Regions from separate parts of the Streptomyces sp. NPDC055287 genome, predicted to be linked through region 1. Evidence: riboswitches for the same ligand, from Rfam matches in the RefSeq annotation. Region 1 holds a riboswitch; the other holds the start of a gene.
What was found. A riboswitch is a leader RNA that binds a small molecule or an ion and turns the genes downstream of it on or off. The one in region 1 is predicted to bind cobalamin.

Region 1 (10,361 bases):
GATGGGTCAGGAAGGCGTGCATGCCGTGGCTGATCGCGTTGCGCGTCGTCTCGTTTCCGGCCACCGCCAGCAGGATGACGAAGAAGCCGAACTCGTCGGAGCCCAGGTTTCCTTCGCCCTCCGCCGCCACGAGCTGCGACACGATGTCCTTGGCCGGGCACTCCTTGCGGGCGGCGGCGAGGTTCATGGAGTACGAGACGATCTCCATGGCGGCCTCGGTGCCGACCTCCTCGGTGATGGCGTACTCGGGATCGTCGTACGCCGCCATCTTGTTGGACCAGTCGAAGATCTTGACGCGGTCCTCCTGCGGTACGCCGATGAGCTCGGCGATGGCCTGGAGGGGGAGTTCGACGGCGATGTTGGTGACGAAGTCGAAGGACTTGTCGTCGGCCGCCTCGGCGATCGCCGTCTCGACGATCGAGCGGGCGCGGTGGCGCAGGGCGTCCTCCAGGGAGCGGATCGCGCGCGGGGTGAAGCCGCGCTGGACGATCTGGCGGACACGGGTGTGCTCCGGCGGGTCCATGTTGAGCATGATGAGCTTCTGGACCTCGATCTGGTCCCGGCTGATGGTCTCGTTGAAGCGGATGACGGCGGTGTTCGTGTTCGACGAGAAGAGCTCCGGGTGGGTGGAGACGTACTTGACGTCGGCGTGCCGGGTGACGGCCCAGTAGCCCGCGTCGTCGAAGCCCGAGATGCCGGGCGGCTGCGCGCACCACCACACGGGCGCGGTCCGCCGCATCTGCGCGAACTCCGGATGCGGCACGCGGGCTTGGAGCAGGTCGGGGTCGGTGAAGTCGAACCCTTCGGGCATCGCGGGGCAGTGCATCGGCAGCTCCAATGTCTGACGACCCATCAGAAGTTGCCGGGAATGTAGTAACGAGTTCTACAAGTGGCAAGGGTCGCGGCGCCATCTGTTGCGTGTGGAGTACGTGCACAGGCGTGCAAGACCCTTGCGCTGCCGGGGCGGCACTCATAAGACTGCATAGAGAACTAGAACGCGTACTAGTTCGGAGCCTGCCGTGGGCCGCCGGGACGTCCTGCGGGTAAGGAGAGGACGAGCTCATGGCCGCGGAACCCGTCATCGTCGAAGCTGTACGCACCCCCATCGGCAAGCGCGGAGGCGCGCTCGCCAACCTCCACCCCGCCTATCTGCTGGGCGAGACGTACCGCGAACTCCTCGGCCGTACGGCCATCCACGCCGACTGCGTCGAACAGATCGTCGGCGGTACGGTCACCCACGCCGGCGAGCAGTCCATGAATCCGGCCCGCAATGCCTGGCTGGCGGTCGGTCTGCCGTACGAGACGGCCGCGACCACGGTGGACTGTCAGTGCGGCTCCTCGCAGCAGGCCAGTCACATGGTCGCCAACATGATCGCCGCCGGGGTCATCGATGTCGGCATCAGCTGCGGAGTCGAGGCCATGTCGCGGGTGCCGCTGGGGTCGGGGTCCAAGCACGGGCCGGGGAAGCCGTGGCCCGACGAGTGGAACGTGGACCTGCCGAACCAGTTCGAGGCGGCCGAGCGGATCGCCCGCAAGCGCGGGCTCACGCGCGAACGCGTCGACTCGCTGGGCCTGTTGTCGCAGGAGCGGGCGGCGACGGCCTGGGCCGAGGAGCGTTTCAAACGGGAGACCTTCGCTGTGCAGGTGCCGACGACCGAGGAGGAACAGGTCGCGGGGCAGGGCATGTGGCGGCTCGTCGACCGAGACGAGGGACTGCGGGACACGTCGATGGAGGCGCTGGCACGGCTCAAGCCCGTCATGCCGACGGCCGTGCACACGGCCGGGAACTCGTCGCAGATATCCGACGGCGCGAGCGCGATCATGTGGGCGTCGAAGCGGATGGCGCGCGCCCTCAAGCTCAGGCCGCGCGCGCGGATCGTGGCCCAGGCGCTGGTCGGTTCGGACCCGCACTTCCATCTCGACGGACCGATCGACGCGACGCGGGCGGTGCTCGGCAAGGCGGGCATGTCGCTGAAGGACATCGACGTCGTCGAGATCAACGAGGCCTTCGCATCGGTGGTGCTGAGCTGGGCGCAGGTCTTCGAGCAGGACCTGGAGAAGGTGAACGTGAACGGCGGGGCGATCGCGCTGGGCCATCCGGTCGGAGCGACCGGGGCCCGGCTGATCGCCACGGCTCTGCACGAACTGGAGCGGCGGGACAAGGAGTTCGCGCTCATCACGATGTGCGCGGGCGGCGCACTGGCCACCGGGACGATCATCCAGCGGCTGTAGGTCCGTGCGTACGGGGGTGGCTCCCGGAGCCCTTTGGAGGGGCCGACGGTGGGTTCGTGGGCCTACTGCCCTGGTTGGTGGAGGGCCAAGGTCCTGTGGGCCCTCTCACCGCCGGGTCAGCGCTGCGGGCTTTCGAATGTGACCTGGGCCTCGAAGGCCGCACGGCGTGTGGCCCGGCGCAGCGCCTTGAGGAGGGTGGCGCCGATGGTGAGGGTCAGTACGACGGTGAGCGCGGCCCGGCCCAGATCCCAGCCGAGGGAGGTGGTGAGGCAGTACACGAGGAAGCGAACCAGGTTCTCGTGCACCGGGTCGCCGGGCTGGAAGGAGATGCTGCTCGACAGGTCGGCGCCGCCGATGTACGGCCAGCCCTGCAGGTTCATGACGGTGCCGTAGAAGAAGGCGGCGAGGCAGCCGTACGCCGCCAGCATCGCCAGCTCCGCCCGGCCGCGCAGGCGCTCCGCGCCCGGCAGCAGGCCCGCGCCCATCGTGAACCAGCCCAGGGACAGCATCTGGAACGGCATCCACGGCCCGACGCCACCCGTGAGCAGCGCGGACGCGAACATCGTCACCGAGCCCAGTACGAAGCCGAAGCCGGGGCCGAGGACGCGGCCGCTCAGCACCATCAGGAAGAACATCGGTTCCAGGCCGGCCGTCCCCGCTCCGAGCGGGCGCAGTGCCGCTCCGACGGCGGCCAGTACGCCGAGCATCGCGACGGCCTTCGCGTCGAGCCCGGAGTCGGCGATGGTCGCCACGACGACAGCCACGAGGAGGGGGAGAAGGGCGGCGAGGAGCCATGGGGCGTCCTGGGAGTGGTCCCGCGCCAGCCCCGAGGCGGGGTCGGCGAGCAGCGGCCAGCCGAAGGCGATCACCCCGATCGCGCTGATGAGGAGGAGCGCTGCCACGGAGCGGGGGCCGAGGCGTACGGGGCGGGGCGGCTTCGTCGCGCTCATGGCGTCGCCCCGCCCAGCGCGTCGCGCACCTGTGGAACGGTCAGCCACTTCTGCGGGGTGAGGATCTTCGCCACCTGCGGGGCGAAGGCGGGGGAGGAGACGACGACCTCGGCCGTCGGGCCGTCCGCGACCACCTCGCCGTCGGCGAGGATCACGACGCGGTGCGCGAGTTCCGCCGCGAGCTCCACGTCGTGCGTCGCCAGGACGATCGCGTGCCCTTGGGCGGCCAGCTCGCGCAGCAGGCCCACCAGGCGGGACTTCGCCGCGTAGTCCAGGCCGCGGGTCGGCTCGTCGAGGAGGAGCAGCGGGGGCCGCCCGGTGAGCACGATGGCGAGCGCGAGGGCGAGGCGCTGGCCCTCGGACAGGTCGCGCGGATGTGTGTCGTCGTGGATGCCGGGGAGCAGCTCGGCGACAAGGGCCCGGCAGGCGCCCGGTGCGGCGCCCGCGTCGCTGTCGGCCGCCGCGCACTCGGCGGCGACGGTGTCGGCGTACAGCAGATCGCGCGGCTCCTGGGGAACCAGGCCGACCTCCCGGACCATGTCGCGGGGGCGGGTGCGGTGGGGGGTGCGGCCGCCGACGGTGACGGTGCCGGAGGTGGGCTCGACCATGCCGACGAGGGCGGACAGGAGGGTGGACTTGCCGGCGCCGTTTCGGCCCATCAGGGCGACGGTCTCGCCCCGGGACACGGTGAGCGTGACCCGGCGCAGGGCCTCGATGCGGGCGCGGCGGACACCGAGGCCGGTGACGGAGGCGACGGTGGTGGTGGGGGTGCTCGCGGCTTCTGCGGCGGGGGACGGGTCGGTGCGGCGCCGCAGCAGGCGGGCGAGCTTCTCCCCTGCCCGGCCCGTGCCGGAACGAGGGACAGGCCCCCGGGCCCCCGGGTGTCCGGCGGGCGCATCCGGCGCATCGTCAGTCGCCGGACGGGCCTGATCCCGGTCGGCGGCGGGCGGCCCGGGGCGCGCCGGCTCCGCGTCGGCCAGTCGGGCCCGCAGGGCCGTGGCGCGCCGGCGGGCGTCCCGTACGGAAAGGGGGAGCGGCTCCCAGCCCGTGAGGCGGCCCAGCGCCACCACCGGCGGGTGCACCGGTGAGACGGCCATGATGTCGGCCGGCGCCCCCACGAGCGGTGCCTCGCCCGCGCCCGGCAGCAGGATCACCTGGTCCGCGTACTGCACCACCCGCTCCAGGCGGTGCTCGGCCAGCAGCACCGTCGTACCCAGGTCGTGGACCAGGCGCTGCAACACCGCCAGCACCTCCTCGGCCGCCGCCGGGTCCAGCGCCGACGTCGGCTCGTCCAGCACCAGCACCTTCGGATGCGGGGTGAGCACCGAGCCGATCGCCACGCGCTGCTGCTGGCCGCCGGAGAGCGTGGCGATGGGGCGGTCGCGCAGCTCCGCGAGGCCGAGCAGGTCCAGCGTCTCCTCGACCCGGCGCCGCATCACGTCCGGCGCAAGGCCGAGTGATTCCATGCCGTACGCCAGCTCGTCCTCGACGGTGTCGGTGACGAAGTGGGCGAGCGGGTCCTGACCCACCGTCCCGACCAGATCGGCGAGTTCGCGCGGCTTGTGGGTCCGGGTGTCACGGCCGTCGACCGTCACCCGTCCGCGCAGGGTGCCGCCCGTGAAATGGGGGACGAGGCCGGAGACGGTGCCCAGCAGGGTCGACTTGCCGACTCCGGAAGGGCCGACCAGCAGTACCAACTCGCCCTCGGGCACCGTGAGGTCCACACCCCGGATCGCCGGCGACGCGGCGTCCTCGTAACTGACCGACACATTCTCGAACCGGATCACTTCGGAGTCGCCTTCACTGCGGGAGGTACGGAAAGTGCGGGAGGCACCGGGGCCACGAACGCCGGCAGCAGGCCGATCAGTACGGACGCCGCCGGCCACAGCGGCAACTCGGGAGCGACCAGGGGGATCACCCCGGGGTGCAGCGCCGCCGGGTCGTACGCGGCCGCCCAGATCATCAGCGCCGCGACCGTCACCCCCGACCCCGCCACCAGCCATGCCCGTACGCCCCACGTGTCGGGCCGGTAGCGGGTTCGGACGCTGCGCCGGCCGCCGAGGCGCAGCCCCGCCAGCGCCGCGACGAGCCCAGCGGCCATGACCGGCAGACCGTACGTCGCCCCGTCGGCGGTCAGCAGCCCGTACGCCCCGGCGCACACCCCCAGCAGCCCGCCCAGCGTCAGCACGGTCGTGGTGTGCCGTACGGCGGGCGGTACCTCGGCGGTGCGGCCGTACCCGCGCGCGTCCATCGACGCGGCCAGAGCCACCGACCGCTCCAGCGCCCCCTCCAGGACGGGAAGCCCGATCTGGAGCACGGCCCCGACGCCCCCGGTCGGCCGGCCGCGCAGCCGGCGCGCGGTGCGCAGCCGCACCACGTCGGCCACCATGTTCGGCGCGAACGTCATCGCGACGACGACGGCGACCCCGGCCTCGTACAGCGCGCCCGGCAGCGACTTGAGCAGCCGGGCCGGATTGGCGAGCGCGTTCGCGGCGCCCACACAGATGAGGAGCGTGGCCAGCTTCGCCCCGTCGTACAGGGCGAAGACGAGCTGCTCCGCCGTCACGCGCCCTCCGATCCGCACGCCCTGCGCCCAGTCGGGCAGGGGCACTTCGGGCAGCGTGAAGAGGATGTGGGCGCCCGGGATCGGTGAGCCCAGGAACGCCGAGAAGACGAGGCGGATGCCGATGACGAACAGGCCGAGCTTCACGAACGCCCCGTACGAACGCGCCCACGGGGCGTCCGTCCTGCGCGCCGCCACCACGAACCCGGCCACCCCCACCAGCATGCCGAGCAGCAGCGGATTGGTGGTCCTGGACGCGGCGACGGCCAGACCGAGCGCCCACAGCCACCACGCCCCGGCGGGCAGGGCGTTGCTACGGGCGGCTTGCGGCGCGCGCAGGGTCATGGAGGTCATCCGCGGCGGCGGCGCGCCTGCCACACGCCCGCGGCACCGAGCGCGAACACGGCGGCGAGGCCGACGAGCAGCCCGGCGGAGGGGCCGCTGCCGTCGTCGTCGGTGGTCCGGCCGACGGTCGCGGTCGCTGTCACGGACGAGCGAGGCGTGTCCTCGCGGCCGGACACCTGCTCCCCGCAGCCCGTCTTCGGGTAGCCGGAGATCGCGCAGAGCAGCGCCGCGCTGTCGTAGCGCAGCGGCTTCGCCACCTGGGCGAGCGCGTCCGCGGCGGTTGCGTCCGCACCGGTGCGCGCACACGCCGTGCGCAGTGCCGGTGGACGCTCGCCGGCCGGGGCGTCGGCCGCCGTACCGGGGTCGATGACGACGGCGATCCGCTTGGCGCCCTCCTTGGCGGGCGTCCCGCCGCAGACGTCACCGAAGGCACCGGCCGCGTGGCGCGGCCGCGCCGAGTCCCGCGCGTCCTCGCTCACCGAGAACCGGAAGCCGATCACATCGCCGTCGGCGGGCCTGGCGGACGCCGGGCCCTGAGTGGCGTACGTCCACCGGCCGCCGTCGCTCTCCCAGAACGACCAGTAGCGGTAGCCCGTGCCCGCGTGCGCGGGCCCCGCGCCCAGTACCGCGAGGAGCGCGGCGCCGAGCACGAGGACGAGGGAGAGGGAGGCCGGCCGCGTACGTACCGTCGTCACCGCTGCTGGTTCTTCTTCTTGCGGCCGCTGAACAGGATGCCGACGCCGACGCTGGCGACGAACAGGATGCCGACGAGCCACCAGTCGCCGAAGCCCTGCTCGGAGCCCTTGTCCTCGTCGGTCTTCGTCTCCGTGGTCTCCGGCGCCGGCCCGGTCGCGTTGAGCGACTTCACCAGGTCGGTGCCGCCGAAGTTCTTCGGGTCGGTGCCGGTCGCGTGCGCGGCGAAGACCAGCTGCGCGTATGCGGCGGGGCCGTTCCCCTTCGCCCAGGACGCCGCATTCTTCTTCAGCCACCCCAGCGGCTTCTCGGCCTGCTCGGCGCCGCCCTGCGCGGCCAGCGCGACGACGGCGTCGGCCGTGTTGCCGAAGTCGGGCTGCGGCTCGCTGTCCTCGGCGCCGGGCATGGGAGGCGTGTCGAGGTGGCCCGTCTTCGCGAGTACGCCGTCGAGGTACGCGGCGCCGTTCGCGGCGGCCCGCTCGGGCGTCGGCTTGCCGGACTTGTCGCACTCGGCGGCCTTCTGGCCGTCCTTCTTCCCCTGGGCGTCCAGGCCCTGGCCGAGCCCGCCGAGTACACCCGCCGCCGTCGCGTCGGCGTTGGGCGCGAGCTTGCCGCCCTTGTCCGGCTGGTACGCGAACGCGCCGCCGCCCGACTTCGCGTCGCAGGGGACGGAGAAGGTGACGAGGGCGTCGTACGGCGACTTGCCCTGCTGCGACGTGACCTCACCGGGTTTCTCGCCCGCCGCGGCCAGCGCGCCGATCACGATCGACGTGGAGTTGGAGTCGCTCGCGCCGCCCGGGTTGTAACCCCAGCCGCCGTCCTGGTTCTGCGCGCCCTTCAGCCAGCTGACGCCCTTCTTCACGGCGGCGTCCTGCCCGCCGAGCGCGCTCAGCGCCTGCACGGCCGCGGCGGTGGCGTTGCTGTCCACCATGGTCTTCGACGTGCACGGCTCGGCGGCGTCGGCACGGAACGACGGGAAGCCGCCGCTGTCGCACTGCTGGCCGACGAGCCAGTTCACGGCCTTCGCGGCGGGCTTGACGCCCACCGTGTCCTGGGCGAGGAGGGCCAGCGACTGCCGCCAGACACCGTCGTACGTCGGGTCCTTCTCGCCGTAGAGCCCCGAGGGAACCACGGGAGTGGGGGAAGGCGCTGCGACGGCGGTCGTGGCCGTGGCCGCGGTGGCGCAGAGTACGGCGGAAGCTGCGAGCACGGCTGCTGCGCTGCGGCGAAGGGTCATGACGGGCGGGGGCCTCTCCTGCTGAGGAGCCGGGCCCGGGCACGCGGAAACCACGCACCAGGCTCCGGCTCCGTATACCTCGACGGTGCCGAGCCAGTAGTCATGCCGGACCGGGCGTTCCGACTCACCGCCCTCGGCGGGCGGCTCACGGTTGCGGGTCAGTGCCGGATTCGCACCGGCTTCCCCCAGAACGGCATGATGACGACTCGCACACTCTACCGGCCCGTAGCAAGCGGCCCCCGGGCGGTCCGGGCGCGGCGGCGGCGCCCGGCGCGGCCCCTACAGCGGCGCGGACGCGTCCGCCGGGAACGCGCCGCCGTGGCCGGGGACGATGACGTCGGCGATCGCGAGGACCCGTTCCCTGCTGGCCCGCAGTTGCGCGAGGTCCGGGGAGACCGGGTCTTCGACCGGTCCGTTCGGCCGCCACCACAGGTCTCCCACGAACGCGACCACCTCGTCCGGTGTGCCGACGAGCACCGTCACGTCCTCCCGGCTGTGTCCCGGAGTCCTGATCAGCCTTACGGACGGGGTCAGTTCGTACCCCTCCGCGTCGCGGTCGGTCCACTGGTCGCCGTGGTAGATCGCCTTGTGGTCGTGCATCCTGGCGCTGCCGAACAGCCCCGCGTTGATGATGTTGTCGGGGTGGTGGTGGCTGAGCACGACATCGGTGATGTCGTCGGGGCCCACGCCCATCGCGGCGAGCGGGCCCAGGATCCGGTCGCGGCTCGCGACCATGCCCGGATCGATGACGATCCGCAGGTCGCCGTCGGTCACGTACGAGACGGTGGCGGCGACGCCGGGGCCGGTGGAAGTGGTGTAGCCCGTGGTCAGGATCGTGTAGCCGGCCGTACGGCCGCGCGGTGTGTCGCTCATGGGGATCAGCTTTCCGTCGATGCGCGGTGCGCACGAGTGGCAGATGTGCCAGGCATCGCGGGATTCGTGCCATAACCGCGCCTGCCTGCTGCCAGACTGCGGGCATGACCCCGTTCCGTACCGTCGCCGCCTACGCGCCACCGGGGGTCGGCATGCTCAGCGTCGGCGTCGTCAGCGAGATCTTCGACGAGAGGGACTTCGACTTCACCCTGTGCACGGACCGTCCGGGCCCGGTCCCCACCGACCACGGCCTCTCCCTCACCGTGGAGCACGGCCTGGACCGGCTCGCCGAGGCCGACCTGGTCCTCGCCCTGCCGTGGAGCGGCTTCCGCACCCCGCCTCCGCCCCCCGTCCTCGACGCGCTGCGGTCCGCCCACGAGCGCGGCGCCACGGTCGCCGCCCACTGTGTCGGTACGTTCGCACTCGCCGCCGCCGGACTGCTCGACGGCCTGCGCGCCACCACCCACTGGCGCTTCGCCGCCCTGCTCGCGACCCTCCACCCCGGCGTCACCCTCGACCCCGGCGCCCTCTACGTCGACGAGGGCCGCACGGTCACCGGGGCGGGCGCCGCCGCGGGGTTCGACCTCTGCCTGCACCTGCTGCGCCGCGAACACGGCGCCGCGGTGGCCAACACCGTAGCCAGGGACCTCGTCCTGCCGCCGCACCGCGAGGGCGGCCAGGCCCAGTACCTGGCCGCCCCGGTACCCGAGGGCTGCGCCGACGACCGTCTCGCCGAGGTCCTCGACTGGGCCCGCGCCCACCTCGACCAGCCCCTCCCGGTCGACGAACTGGCGCGCCGCGCCCTCATGAGCCGCCGCTCCTTCGCCCGCCGCTTCACCGCCGCGACCGGCACCACCCCGCACGCGTGGCTGCTCACGCAGCGCCTCAACATCGCCGAGGAGCTGCTGGAGACGACGGAGCTGTCCGTGGAGGACATCGCCCGCCGCGTGGGTTACGCCGGCGCCGCCGTCCTGCGCGAGCAGTTCGTCCGCCGGCGGGGCATCCCGCCCCGCGACTACCGCCGGGCCTTCACACAGCGACGTACGTGACGGGTTCGCCGCCCGGGACCGCCTCCGCGTGCCCCAGCTTCACCAGGCGGCGCAGGTGTGCCTCGGCCTCCGAGACCGCGATGTTCCTGGACCCGTACGGGATCTGGTCCCAGGGCCGGTTCCACTCCATGCGCTCGGCCAGCTGCCAGGGGGTGAGGGGGGTGGCGAGGAGGGCGCGGAGGCCGGTGAGGCGGTCCTCGTGGTGGGCGAGGAGCACCCCGACGCGGGCGGGGGCGTCGGTGAACGCGTGCTGGTGGGCCGGAAGCACCTCGGCGGGCGCGAGACGGGCGACGCGTTCGAGGGAGTCGAGGTAGTCGCCCAGGGGATCGGTGACCGTGGTGTCGTCGGGGTCCTCGTACAGGCCGATGTGCGGGGTGATGCCGGGGAGCAGGTGATCGCCCGAGAAGAGGCGGCCGTTG
Region 2 (10,361 bases), on a different contig from region 1:
GGGGCTGAAAGCTGCCGCTGAGCGGGAAGGCGTCCCGCTGCAGCGGCAAAACTCCAGCCCGCTCGTGCCCTACGCCCAGAGCTGGCCCTGCAGTGTTTCGATGGCCGCCTCGGTGGTCTTGGCCGTGTAGACGCCCGTCGAAAGGTACTTCCAGCCGCCGTCCGCGACGACGAAGACGATGTCCGCCCGCTCGCCCGCCTTGACCGCCTTCTTTCCCACCCCGATCGCCGCGTGCAGCGCCGCCCCGGTCGAGACGCCCGCGAAGATTCCTTCCTGCTGGAGGAGTTCCCGTGTCCGCGTCACCGCGTCCGCCGAGCCGACCGAGAAGCGCGTGGTCAGGACGGACGCGTCGTACAGCTCGGGGACGAAACCCTCGTCGAGGTTGCGCAGGCCGTAGACCAGGTCGTCGTAGCGCGGCTCGGCCGCGACGATCTTGATGTCGGGGAGGTTCTCGCGCAGGTAGCGGCCCACGCCCATGAGGGTGCCCGTGGTGCCCAGGCCGGCCACGAAGTGCGTGATGGTCGGGAGGTCGGTGAGGATCTCCGGGCCCGTGGTGGCGTAGTGCGCGCCCGCGTTGTCGGGGTTGCCGTACTGGTAGAGCATCACCCAGGAGGGGTTCTCCGCGGAGAGTTCCTTGGCGACCCGTACGGCCGTGTTGGAGCCGCCCGCCGCCGGGGACGAGATGATCTTCGCGCCCCACATGGCGAGCAGGTCGCGCCGCTCCTGGGAGGTGTTCTCCGGCATGACGCACACGATGTCGTAGCCCTTGAGGCGGGCTGCCATGGCGAGCGAGATACCGGTGTTGCCGCTGGTGGGCTCCAGGATGGTGCAGCCCGGCGTCAACCGGCCGTCCTTCTCCGCCTGTTCGACCATGTGGAGCGCGGGGCGGTCCTTGATCGAGCCGGTGGGGTTGCGGTCCTCCAGCTTGGCCCAGATGCGGACGTCGTCCGAAGGGGACAGCCTCGGGAGGCGGACGAGCGGCGTGTTGCCGACCGCCGCCAGCGGGGAGTCGTACCGCATCAGACCATGCCGCCGGCGACGGCCGGGAGGATGGTGACGCTGTCGCCGTCGGCGAGCTTGGTGGAGATGCCGTCGAGGAAGCGGACGTCCTCGTCGTTGAGGTAGACGTTCACGAAGCGGCGCAGCTGGCCGCCGTCGACAATGCGCTCCTGGATGCCGGCGTGGCGGGATTCCAGGTCCGTGAAGAGGTCGGCGAGGGTGTCGCCGTTGCCCTGGACGGCCTTGGCGCCGTCCGTGTAGGTGCGGAGGATGGTCGGGATGCGGACCTCGATGGCCATGGCTTTCGACTCCTGTCAGGAGGGTGGCGTGAAAGGCGCGCGGCAGTTCGTCCCCCGCGCAGGGGTAAGCGTGTGCGTGTGCTGGATGACCCGCGGCTCAGGCCGTAGCCGTACAGATTGCGCTGGCGAGCCGGCACAGGTCGACGTGCAGGCGCGCCACGAGCAGCACAGTGCTCGGCGTCGTCTCACTCACGTCGTGGGGAACCATGCGGTCATCGTATAGATTCCCGGGCCACATGCCGGTATGTGATCTCACATCGTGGTCTAAAAACGTTCGTTCCGTGGACAGAGTGCTGGCCCGGGGAGGTAGACGACGGTCGGCGCGCCGGTCGTCGGATGAACGCTGACCTCGGCGGACACCCCGTACACGGTGTGCAGGAGGTCGGCCGTCAGGACTTCCTTCGGGGTGCCGGATGCGACGACGCGGCCGCCGTCCAGGACGTGGACGCGGTCGCAGTAGTACGCCGCGAGGTTGAGGTCGTGCAGGGCGAGCAGGTTGGTTGTGCCCAGGTCGCGCACCAGACCGAGGATCTCCAGCTGGTATCGGATGTCCAGGTGGTTGGTCGGCTCGTCGAGTACGACGAGGGACGGCTGCTGGACGAGGGCGCGGGCCATCAGGGCCCGCTGTCGTTCGCCGCCCGACAGGGACGGGAAGCCGCGCGCCGCGAGGTCCGCGATGCCGACGCGGGCAAGGGCCTCCCGTACGAGAGAGTCGTCGGCGGCCGTGTCCTGTTCCCAGAAGCGCTTGTGCGGGGAGCGGCCCATGGCGACGACCTCGCGGACGGTCAGTTCGAAGCCCGCCGCGCCGCTGTCCTGCGGCACGGTCGCGATGCGCCGGGCGCGGGTCCTGGGGCTCATGGCGTGCAGGTCGTCGCCGTCGAGGAGAACGCGGCCGTGGGTGGGGCGCAGGGTTCCGTACACGCAGCGCAGGAGGGTCGTCTTGCCGCTGCCGTTGGGGCCGATCAGGCCGACGGTCTCGCCGTCGGCGGCCATCAGGGTGACGTCGTCGACGAGGTGGCGGCCTCCGGCGCCGTACGAGAGGCCTTCCACGGTCAGGGTGGTCATGCGGGGGCTCCTTCGGTCGCTCCGCCGCGGCGGCGCAGCATCCACAGGAAGAACGGGCCGCCGGTGAGGGCGGTGAGTACGCCGACGGGGATGTCCTGGGGTGCGGCGACCGTACGGGCGGCCAGGTCGGCCAGGACCAGGAAGACCGCGCCGCCGAGCGCGGCGACGGGGAGCAGCCTGCGGTGTCCGGCGCCGACGGCCATGCGGGCGGCGTGCGGGACCATCAGGCCGACGAAGCCGATCGCGCCGCTGAAGGCGACGAGTACGCCGGTGAGCAGCGAGGCGACGACGAAGACGGCGGCGCGGAAGCGGCCGGTGTCGAGGCCGAGGACGGTGGCGCCCTCCTCCCCCACCAGGAGGAGGTCGAGCGGCCGGGCGAGGGTGATGAGCAGGGCGGTTCCGGCTGCCAGGACGGTCGCGGGGAGCGCGAGCATGTCCCAGCGGGCGCTGCCGAGTCCGCCGAGGGTCCAGTAGAGGATTTCCTTGAGGTGGTCGGCGCGGGCCGAGGTGACCATCAGCAGGCTGGTCAGGGCGGACAGGATGTACGAAACGGCCACTCCGGCGAGGACGAGGCGTCCGGTGGTCATGGCGCCGCCGCCGCGCGCGAGCCCGTACACGAGGACGAGCGAGCCGAGCGCGCCCGCGAAGGCGGCGAGCGGGACGGTGACGGTGGTGGCCAGGCCGGCCCCGAGGCCGAGGACGATGACGCCGACCGCGCCGACCGACGCGCCGGAGGAGACGCCGAGGAGGAAGGGGTCGGCGAGCTGGTTGCGTACGAGGGCCTGGAGGACGGTGCCGATGACGGCGAGCCCGGCGCCGACGACGGCGCCGAGCAGGACGCGGGGCAGGCGTACGTCGAGGACGATCGTGCGGTACGGGCCCGCGTCGGCGGCGCCGGTGACGATCTCCAGCACCTGGGGGGCGGGGATGCGTACGGAACCGAGGGCGAGCCCCGCGACCGCCGCCGCTGCGAGCAGGGCGGTGAGCACGGCGACGAGCAGGGTGTAGCGCAGCCGCCCGCGGGCGGCGGGGGTCTCGCAGCTCACGGCCGCCCGCTACTTCTCGAGCTCGGGGTGGAGTTGGCGCGCGAGGGTGTCGACGGCGGCAGGTGCGCGGACGCCGAGGACCATGTCGGACAGGGGCAGGACGGCGAAGCGCTTGTTCTTGACGGCGGGGACGTCGGCGAGGGCCGGGTCTTCGAGGAGGCGCCGCTTCTTCTGGGCGACGGTGGTGGCGCCGTAGTCGAGGATGACGATGGCCTCGGGCCTGCGGTCGACGACGGTTTCCCACGAGGCGTCGGCGAAGGGCTTGGGGAGGTCGGCGAAGACGTTCCTGCCGCCCGCGCGCTTGACCATCTCGTGGCCGATGCCCGCGCCGCCGATGGTGGAGGCGGTCTTGTCACCGCCGTCGTAGACGAAGACGGAGACGGGGTCGACGTCCGCCAGCTTCTTCTCGGTGGCGGTGTTTCCGGCCTTGGCGGAGTCGATCCAGCGCTCGGCGCGGCCGGCGACGCCGAACGTGCGGCCGATCTCGCGGATCTCCTGGTAGAGGGCGCCCATCGACGTCTTGCCGTCGGCGCAGTACTCGGTGTTCAGGCGGGAGTTGATGCCGGACTTCTTCAGCGTCTCGCGGCTGCGGCCGTCGCCGGCGGAGAAGGCGGAGGCGTAACCGCCGTACACGAAGTCGGGGTTGGCGGCGAGCAGCTTCTCGTACGAGGGGTACTCCTTGGCCAGCACGGGGGTGGCCTTGTACTGCTTCTCGTACTCGGGGAGCACCTTGTCGTCGAGGTAGGCGGTCCCGACGAGGGACTTGGCGAGGCCGAGCTCCAGCATCACCTCGGTGACGTGCTGGTTCATGGTGACGACGCGGGTGGGTGGGGCCTTGTAGGTCGTCTTCACACCGCAGTTGGTGACGGTGTACGGGAAGCCGGGGGCCGCTGTCTTCGCTGCGGCGGCGCCGGGCTTGTCTCCGGTCGCGGTGCAGGCGGTGAGGGGGAGCAGGGCGGCGGCTGTGGCTATGAGCGCGCGGCGCGTGGGGCGAGTACGGCAGGACACAGTGGTGCCTCCTCCGGGGGATTTCCTCGTCCCCTGGTCGGTGGTACGGAGGGCGGCAGGTCAGTTCCTGGCTTCCAGGCGTTGGCGACAGCGTCGTCGGCCTGGTCACAGTGGCGGGACCGTGCCGGATTCGCACCGGCTTCCTGGGTCCTGCCGCCCGGGTCGCGCACATTCTGTCACTGTGTCCCGCGTCGTGATCATTCAGGCCGGGCGGCGTTCTGGATGGTCTCGACGAAGTCGCCGCGTTCGTACCCGGGCACGAAGTGCTCCAGTACGCCGGCCTTCACGTTGCCGAAGGTGGTGTCCGGCTCGGGGGCGATGCCTTCGGTGAAGGCGACGAGGATGCGCTTCTTGCTTTCGGGGTGACCCCTTCGGCGTACGCCGCGCGCGCTTTCGCAGTACGGCTGCGGCCGACGGCGGTTACGCCTCGACCTTGACCTCTTCCTCGGTGATCACTCCGTCCACGATGCGGAACGAGCGGAACTGGAAGGGGCCCGCGTCGTCCGTGTCGGCGGTGGAGACCAGGACGTAGTGCGCGCCGGGTTCGTTCGCGTAACTGATGTCCGTGCGGGACGGGTAGGCCTCGGTCGCCGTGTGCGAGTGGTAGATGATCACGGGCTCTTCGTCGCGGTCGTCCATGTCGCGGTAGAGCTTGAGCAGGTCCGAGGAGTCGAACTCGTAGAACGTGGGCGAGCGGGCGGCGTTCAGCATCGGGACGAAGCGCTCGGGGCGCCCGGACCCGGCCGGGCCGGCGACCACGCCGCAGGCCTCGTCGGGGTGGTCGGCGCGTGCGTGCGCGACGATCTGGTCGTAGAGGGCCTGGGAAAGGGTCAGCATGGGCCCCAGGATAAGCAAAGGGCCCCGCCCGTACCGGTGGATGGTACGGGCGGGACCACATGCTGGACTCGGACGAGCCCGGAGTGGATCAGGCCTTCGGCGGGACGCTCTGCGATGCCGACGGCGTCCGCTTCTTCAGCACCAGCCACGACACGCCGAGCAGCAGCGCCCACAGCGGCGCGCAGTACAGCGAGATCCGCGCGTCCTTGTCGATGCCCATCATCACGATGACCATGCCGATGAAGAGCAGTGCGAACCAGCTCGTGTACGGCGCTCCCGGCGCCCGGAAGGCGGACTGCGGCAGCTCGCCGCGGTCGGCCTTGGCGCGGTAGCGGATCTGGCTGACCAGGATCATGATCCAGGCCCACATGCCGGAGATGGTCGCGAAGGAGACGACGTAGTTGAACGCCTCGCCCGGCCACTGGTAGTTGATCCACACGCCGACCAGCATCAGGCCGGCGGAGAAGGACGTGCCCACGAGGGGCAGGCCGTTCTTGGTCAGCTTGGTGAAGAACTTCGGGCCCTGGCCGTTGAGCGCGAGGTCGCGCAGCATGCGGCCGGTGGAGTACATGCCCGAGTTGCAGGAGGACAGGGCGGCGGTGAGGACCACGAAGTTGACGATGGCCGCGCCGACGCCGAGGCCCATCTTCTCGAACGCCGCAACGAACGGCGAGACGCCCGGCTGGAAGTGGGTCCACGGGACGACCGAAAGGATCATGATCAGCGCGCCGACGTAGAAGACGGCGATGCGCCACGGGACGGTGTTGATGGCCTTGGGCAGGACCGTCTTCGGGTCCTTGGCCTCGCCCGCGGTGACGCCGACCAGCTCGACGGCGAGGAAGGCGAACATGACCAGCTGGAGGGTCATGAGGGTCTGGCCGATGCCGTTGGGGAAGAAGCCGCCCTGGTCCCAGAGCATGGTCACCGACGCGGTGTCGCCGGCGTCGGAGAAGCCGAGGGTGAGGATGCCGGCGCAGATCAGGATCATGCCGACGATCGCGGTCACCTTGATCATCGAGAACCAGAACTCCAGCTCGCCGAAGAGCTTCACGGAGATCAGGTTCACGCAGAAGAGGAGGACCGTGAAGATCAGGGCGAAGACCCACTGCGGCTGATCGGTCCAGCCGTCCGTGCCCTTGGTCCAGTACTGCATGTACTCCGAGGCCGCGGTGACCTCGGTGATGCCGGTGACGACCCAGAAGAGCCAGTACGTCCAGCCGGTCACGAAGCCCGCGAAGGGGCCGACGAACTCGCGGGCGTACTCCGAGAAGGAGCCGGAGACCGGGCGGTACATGAGGAGCTCGCCGAGCGCCCGCATGATGAAGAAGATGACGAGGCCGGCCATGGCGTAGGCCAGGATCAGGCTGGGGCCGGCGATGGAGATGCCCTTGCCCGCGCCGAGGAAGAGGCCGGTGCCGATGGCGCCGCCGATCGCGATCATCTGGATCTGACGGGCCCCGAGTCCGCGCTGGTAACCCTCGCCGGATGTCGTGCCTTCGGCCTCACTGCCGTCGTGCTGCTTGTCGACCTGCACTGAGGTCATGGTGTGTCGCGCCTTTCTCCATGCCGATCCGGCCTTGAACGGCTCGGATCGACTGTGACGATCCTTTGAGGGGCTCGGCCCCCGGATGTGGAATGGAGTTGCGTGCCGGGGTCAGCCGGCGTCAGCGCCCCCGGGGACAGGGGTGGCGTCCCAGGGCGGTCGTGAAGATTTATCACGCTCGCAACAGTGATCCACTGCGCCCAATGTGGCGCACACCACTGGAAAAATGGGACAAACAACGCCCGGGGCGGCAAAGGGGCCCCGGGCGTTAATGCGATCGTTATCCGGATTTGAGTGTCCGTTGAGCGAACAGCGTGATCGATATGTCCGGACAGGTCAGGGCATAGTCAGGGCATAAGCGTTTCGACGAGGCTCTCCTGGAGCGCGCCGAGCCACAGGTACGCCATCACCATCGGCTTGCGCGGGTCGGAGTCCGGCAGCCGGTAGAGCTCCCCGTTCTCGTCCTCGTCCGTGACCTCGAGACGCGTGCCGATGGTCAGCCGCAGATCGTTGAGCGTGCCGAGCCAGCGCTTGCACTCACCGTCCGCGAGCTTGAGTACGGCGCCACCCTCACCGGCGGTGGCCAGCACGTCGAGGCTGCGCACGACGGCGAGCGCGTCCTCGCGCTTGCGCTCGCGCAGGTCGTTCTCGGTGAAGCGCCGGAACTCGGCCGAGTTGGCGCGCACCTCCCGCTCGTGCGCGTCCTCGGGGTCGGCCTGCGGATCGCCGTACGCGTCGGGGAAGAGCCGGGCGAGCGCGGGGTCGGACGGCGCCTCGCTGGGGCCCTGCGCGAACAGCGCTGCCAGCGGGTCCTCGCCCGCCGCCTGCTGCTCACCGGGTCCGAACAGTTCGAGCAGCTGTACGGCCAGGCTGCGCAGGATCGAGATCTCGACCTCGTCGAGCGCGACGGCCGCGCCGCCGCCGGGGATTCCCTCGAAGAGCCCGGCCATCAGCCGCGGTCCTGCGTGAGCGTCGCCCAGAGTCCGTAGCCGTGCATCGCCTGCACGTCACGCTCCATCTCCTCGCGGCTGCCGCTGGAGACGACCGCGCGGCCCTTGTGGTGGACGTCCATCATCAGCTTGTGCGCCTTGTCCTTGGAGTAGCCGAAGTACGCCTGGAAGACATACGCGACATAACTCATGAGATTGACGGGGTCGTTGTGGACCAGCGTCACCCAGGGGACGTCGGGTTCGGGGACGGCGGAGGTTTCCTCGGCCAATTCCGGGCGTTCGATCTCTGCGGGAGCCGTACTCACTTGTCCCATGGTGCCACCGGTGACGCGCCGTCGCACAAACGGCCACGTAGAAATCGTCACTCTGACGAGATTGGGGGTAGCATCCTTGCCATGAACACTGCGGACCTTGGGCTGCCGGTGGATGTGCCGTCGACAGCGCTCTTCACCGACCAGTACGAGTTCACGATGCTGCAGGCCGCCCTCAGGGCCGGCACCGCCGACCGGCGCTCCGTCTTCGAGGTCTTCACCCGCAGGCTGCCCGAGGGGCGCCGGTACGGCGTCGTGGCGGGTACCGGGCGGGTCCTGGACGCCGTGGAGAACTTCCGGTTCGACTCGGGAGTACTGGGCTTCCTGCGGGAGCACGCGATCGTCGACGAACCGACGCTGGAGTGGCTCGCCTCGTACCGCTTCACGGGCGACATCTGGGGCTACCCCGAGGGCGAGGTCTACTTCCCGGGCTCGCCCATCCTGCGCGTCGAGGGCAGCTTCGCCGAGTGCGTGCTGCTGGAGACCGTGATCCTGTCGATCCTCAACCACGACTCGGCCATCGCGGCCGCCGCCTCCCGGATGGCCGCCGCCGCGGGCGGCCGGCCGCTGATCGAGATGGGCGCCCGGCGTACGCACGAACTGTCCGCCGTCGCCTCGTCCCGCGCCGCGTACGTCGGCGGCTTCACCTCCACCTCGGACCTCGCGGCCGGCTTCCGCTACGGCATCCCCACCGTCGGCACCAGCGCGCACGCCTTCACCCTGCTGCACGACAACGAGCGCGACGCCTTTCAGGCGCAGGTCGCCTCGCTGGGGAGCGGTACGACGCTCCTGGTCGACACCTACGACGTCGCCGAGGCCGTCCGTACCGCCGTCGACGTGGCCGGGACGGACCTGGGCGCGGTCCGCATCGACTCGGGCGACCTGCTGCTGGTAGCGCACCGGGTGCGCCAGCAGCTGGACGAGCTGGGGGCCACCCGTACGAGGATCGTGGTGACCAGCGATCTCGACGAGTACGCCATCGCCTCGCTGGCGGCGGCTCCGGTGGACGCGTACGGCGTGGGCACACAGCTGGTCACCGGGAGCGGGCACCCCACCTGCTCCATGGTCTACAAGCTGGTCGCCAGGGCCGAATCGGCGGACCCGGCGGCGCCGCTCCTGTCGGTGGCAAAGAGGTCGACGGGCGGGAAGACGTCGATCGGCGGCCGCAAGTGGGCGGCGCGGCGCGCGGACGCGTACGGCGTGGCGGAGGCCGAGGTCGTCGGCACCGGGCCCGTACCGCCCGAGCTGGCCGGCCGGCAGCTTCAGGTGGAGCTGGTCAAGGGCGGCGAGGTCGTGGCGCGCGAGCCGCTGGACGACGTGCGCGAGAGGCACGTGGCGGCGCGCGAGGCCCTGCCGATGTCCGCGGTGCAGCTGTCGCGGGGCGAGCCCGTCATCCCCACCGAGTACGCATGAACGCAAGGTGAGCGGGCAGCGGCAAGCCAGAGGGCGGGCACCGAGGGTGACGTCGGCCCCCTAGCAGCCAAAGGCCCCCTGCCGCAAGGCCGTTGGAGTCTCTACTCTCGAACCATTGCCCGGACAACCGCATACGCACCGCCGCCGCCGAATCCCCACCGAAGGGCCCCCGCCATGCACCGCGCCTTGATCGTCGTGGACGTTCAGAACGACTTCTGCGAGGGCGGCAGCCTCGCGGTGGCGGGCGGCGCCGATGTCGCCGCAGCCGTCACCGAGCTGATCGGCGACGCCCCGGCCGGGTACCGCCACGTCGTCGCCACCCGCGACCACCACGTCGACCCGGGCGACCACTTCTCCGCCAGCCCGGACTACGTCCACTCCTGGCCGGTGCACTGCGTCGCCGGTACGGAAGGAGTGGGCTTCCATCCGAACTTCGCCCCGGCCGTCGCCTCGGGCGCCATCGCCGCGGTGTTCGACAAGGGCGCCCATTCGGCGGCGTACAGCGGCTTCGAGGGCACCGACGAGAACGATGTCGGGCTGGCCGACTGGCTGCGGGCGCGGGGCGTCACCGAGGTCGACGTCGTCGGCATCGCCACAGACCACTGCGTGCGGGCGACGGCCCTGGACGCGGTCCGTGAGGGCTTCACCACCCACGTGCTGCTCGACCTGACGGCGGGCGTCTCCGAGGCGACGACTGAGCGGGCGCTGGAGGAGATGCGCGAGGCGGGCGTGGAGCTGTCGGGGAAGCCGGTGGTCTAGCCGGGGCCCCGGCGCCCCCCACGCGCCCTCACGCCGGGCGTACGGGTCTGAGCAGGGCGCGTATGGGGTGCCAGAGCTCCACGGCCGTCTTCCCCGGCGCGGTGCGCCACAGCAGGCCGTCCGGGTGGTGC

Region 2: another riboswitch for cobalamin. It lies ahead of ACWIHY_RS12860 (ABC transporter substrate-binding protein); the one in region 1 lies ahead of ACWIHY_RS22515 (prenyltransferase/squalene oxidase repeat-containing protein).

What each region holds. Positions count from the first base shown of each region.
Region 1 is NZ_JBSHNE010000014.1:28,196-38,556, forward strand. It holds gene ACWIHY_RS22485 (cytochrome P450) at 1-826, opposite strand, end outside; gene ACWIHY_RS22490 (steroid 3-ketoacyl-CoA thiolase) at 1,063-2,232, shown strand; gene ACWIHY_RS22495 (ECF transporter S component) at 2,349-3,182, opposite strand; gene ACWIHY_RS22500 (ABC transporter ATP-binding protein) at 3,179-4,969, opposite strand; gene ACWIHY_RS22505 (energy-coupling factor transporter transmembrane component T) at 4,966-6,099, opposite strand; gene ACWIHY_RS22510 (SCO2322 family protein) at 6,096-6,785, opposite strand; gene ACWIHY_RS22515 (prenyltransferase/squalene oxidase repeat-containing protein) at 6,782-8,020, opposite strand; adenosylcobalamin (AdoCbl) riboswitch at 8,078-8,231, opposite strand; gene ACWIHY_RS22520 (MBL fold metallo-hydrolase) at 8,300-8,893, opposite strand; gene ACWIHY_RS22525 (GlxA family transcriptional regulator) at 8,998-9,942, shown strand; gene ACWIHY_RS22530 (MBL fold metallo-hydrolase) at 9,923-10,361, opposite strand, start outside.
Region 2 is NZ_JBSHNE010000006.1:226,631-236,991, forward strand. It holds gene ACWIHY_RS12835 (PLP-dependent cysteine synthase family protein) at 70-1,020, opposite strand; gene ACWIHY_RS12840 (MoaD/ThiS family protein) at 1,020-1,298, opposite strand; gene ACWIHY_RS12845 (putative leader peptide) at 1,396-1,506, opposite strand; gene ACWIHY_RS12850 (ABC transporter ATP-binding protein) at 1,563-2,363, opposite strand; gene ACWIHY_RS12855 (FecCD family ABC transporter permease) at 2,360-3,409, opposite strand; gene ACWIHY_RS12860 (ABC transporter substrate-binding protein) at 3,419-4,417, opposite strand; cobalamin riboswitch at 4,459-4,586, opposite strand; partial or broken gene ACWIHY_RS12865 (diguanylate cyclase) at 4,615-4,773, opposite strand; gene ACWIHY_RS12870 (Mov34/MPN/PAD-1 family protein) at 4,838-5,254, opposite strand; gene ACWIHY_RS12875 (amino acid permease) at 5,343-6,797, opposite strand; gene ACWIHY_RS12880 (DUF2017 domain-containing protein) at 7,145-7,747, opposite strand; gene clpS (ATP-dependent Clp protease adapter ClpS) at 7,747-8,061, opposite strand; gene ACWIHY_RS12890 (nicotinate phosphoribosyltransferase) at 8,143-9,471, shown strand; gene ACWIHY_RS12895 (isochorismatase family protein) at 9,646-10,230, shown strand; gene ACWIHY_RS12900 (hypothetical protein) at 10,259-10,361, opposite strand, start outside.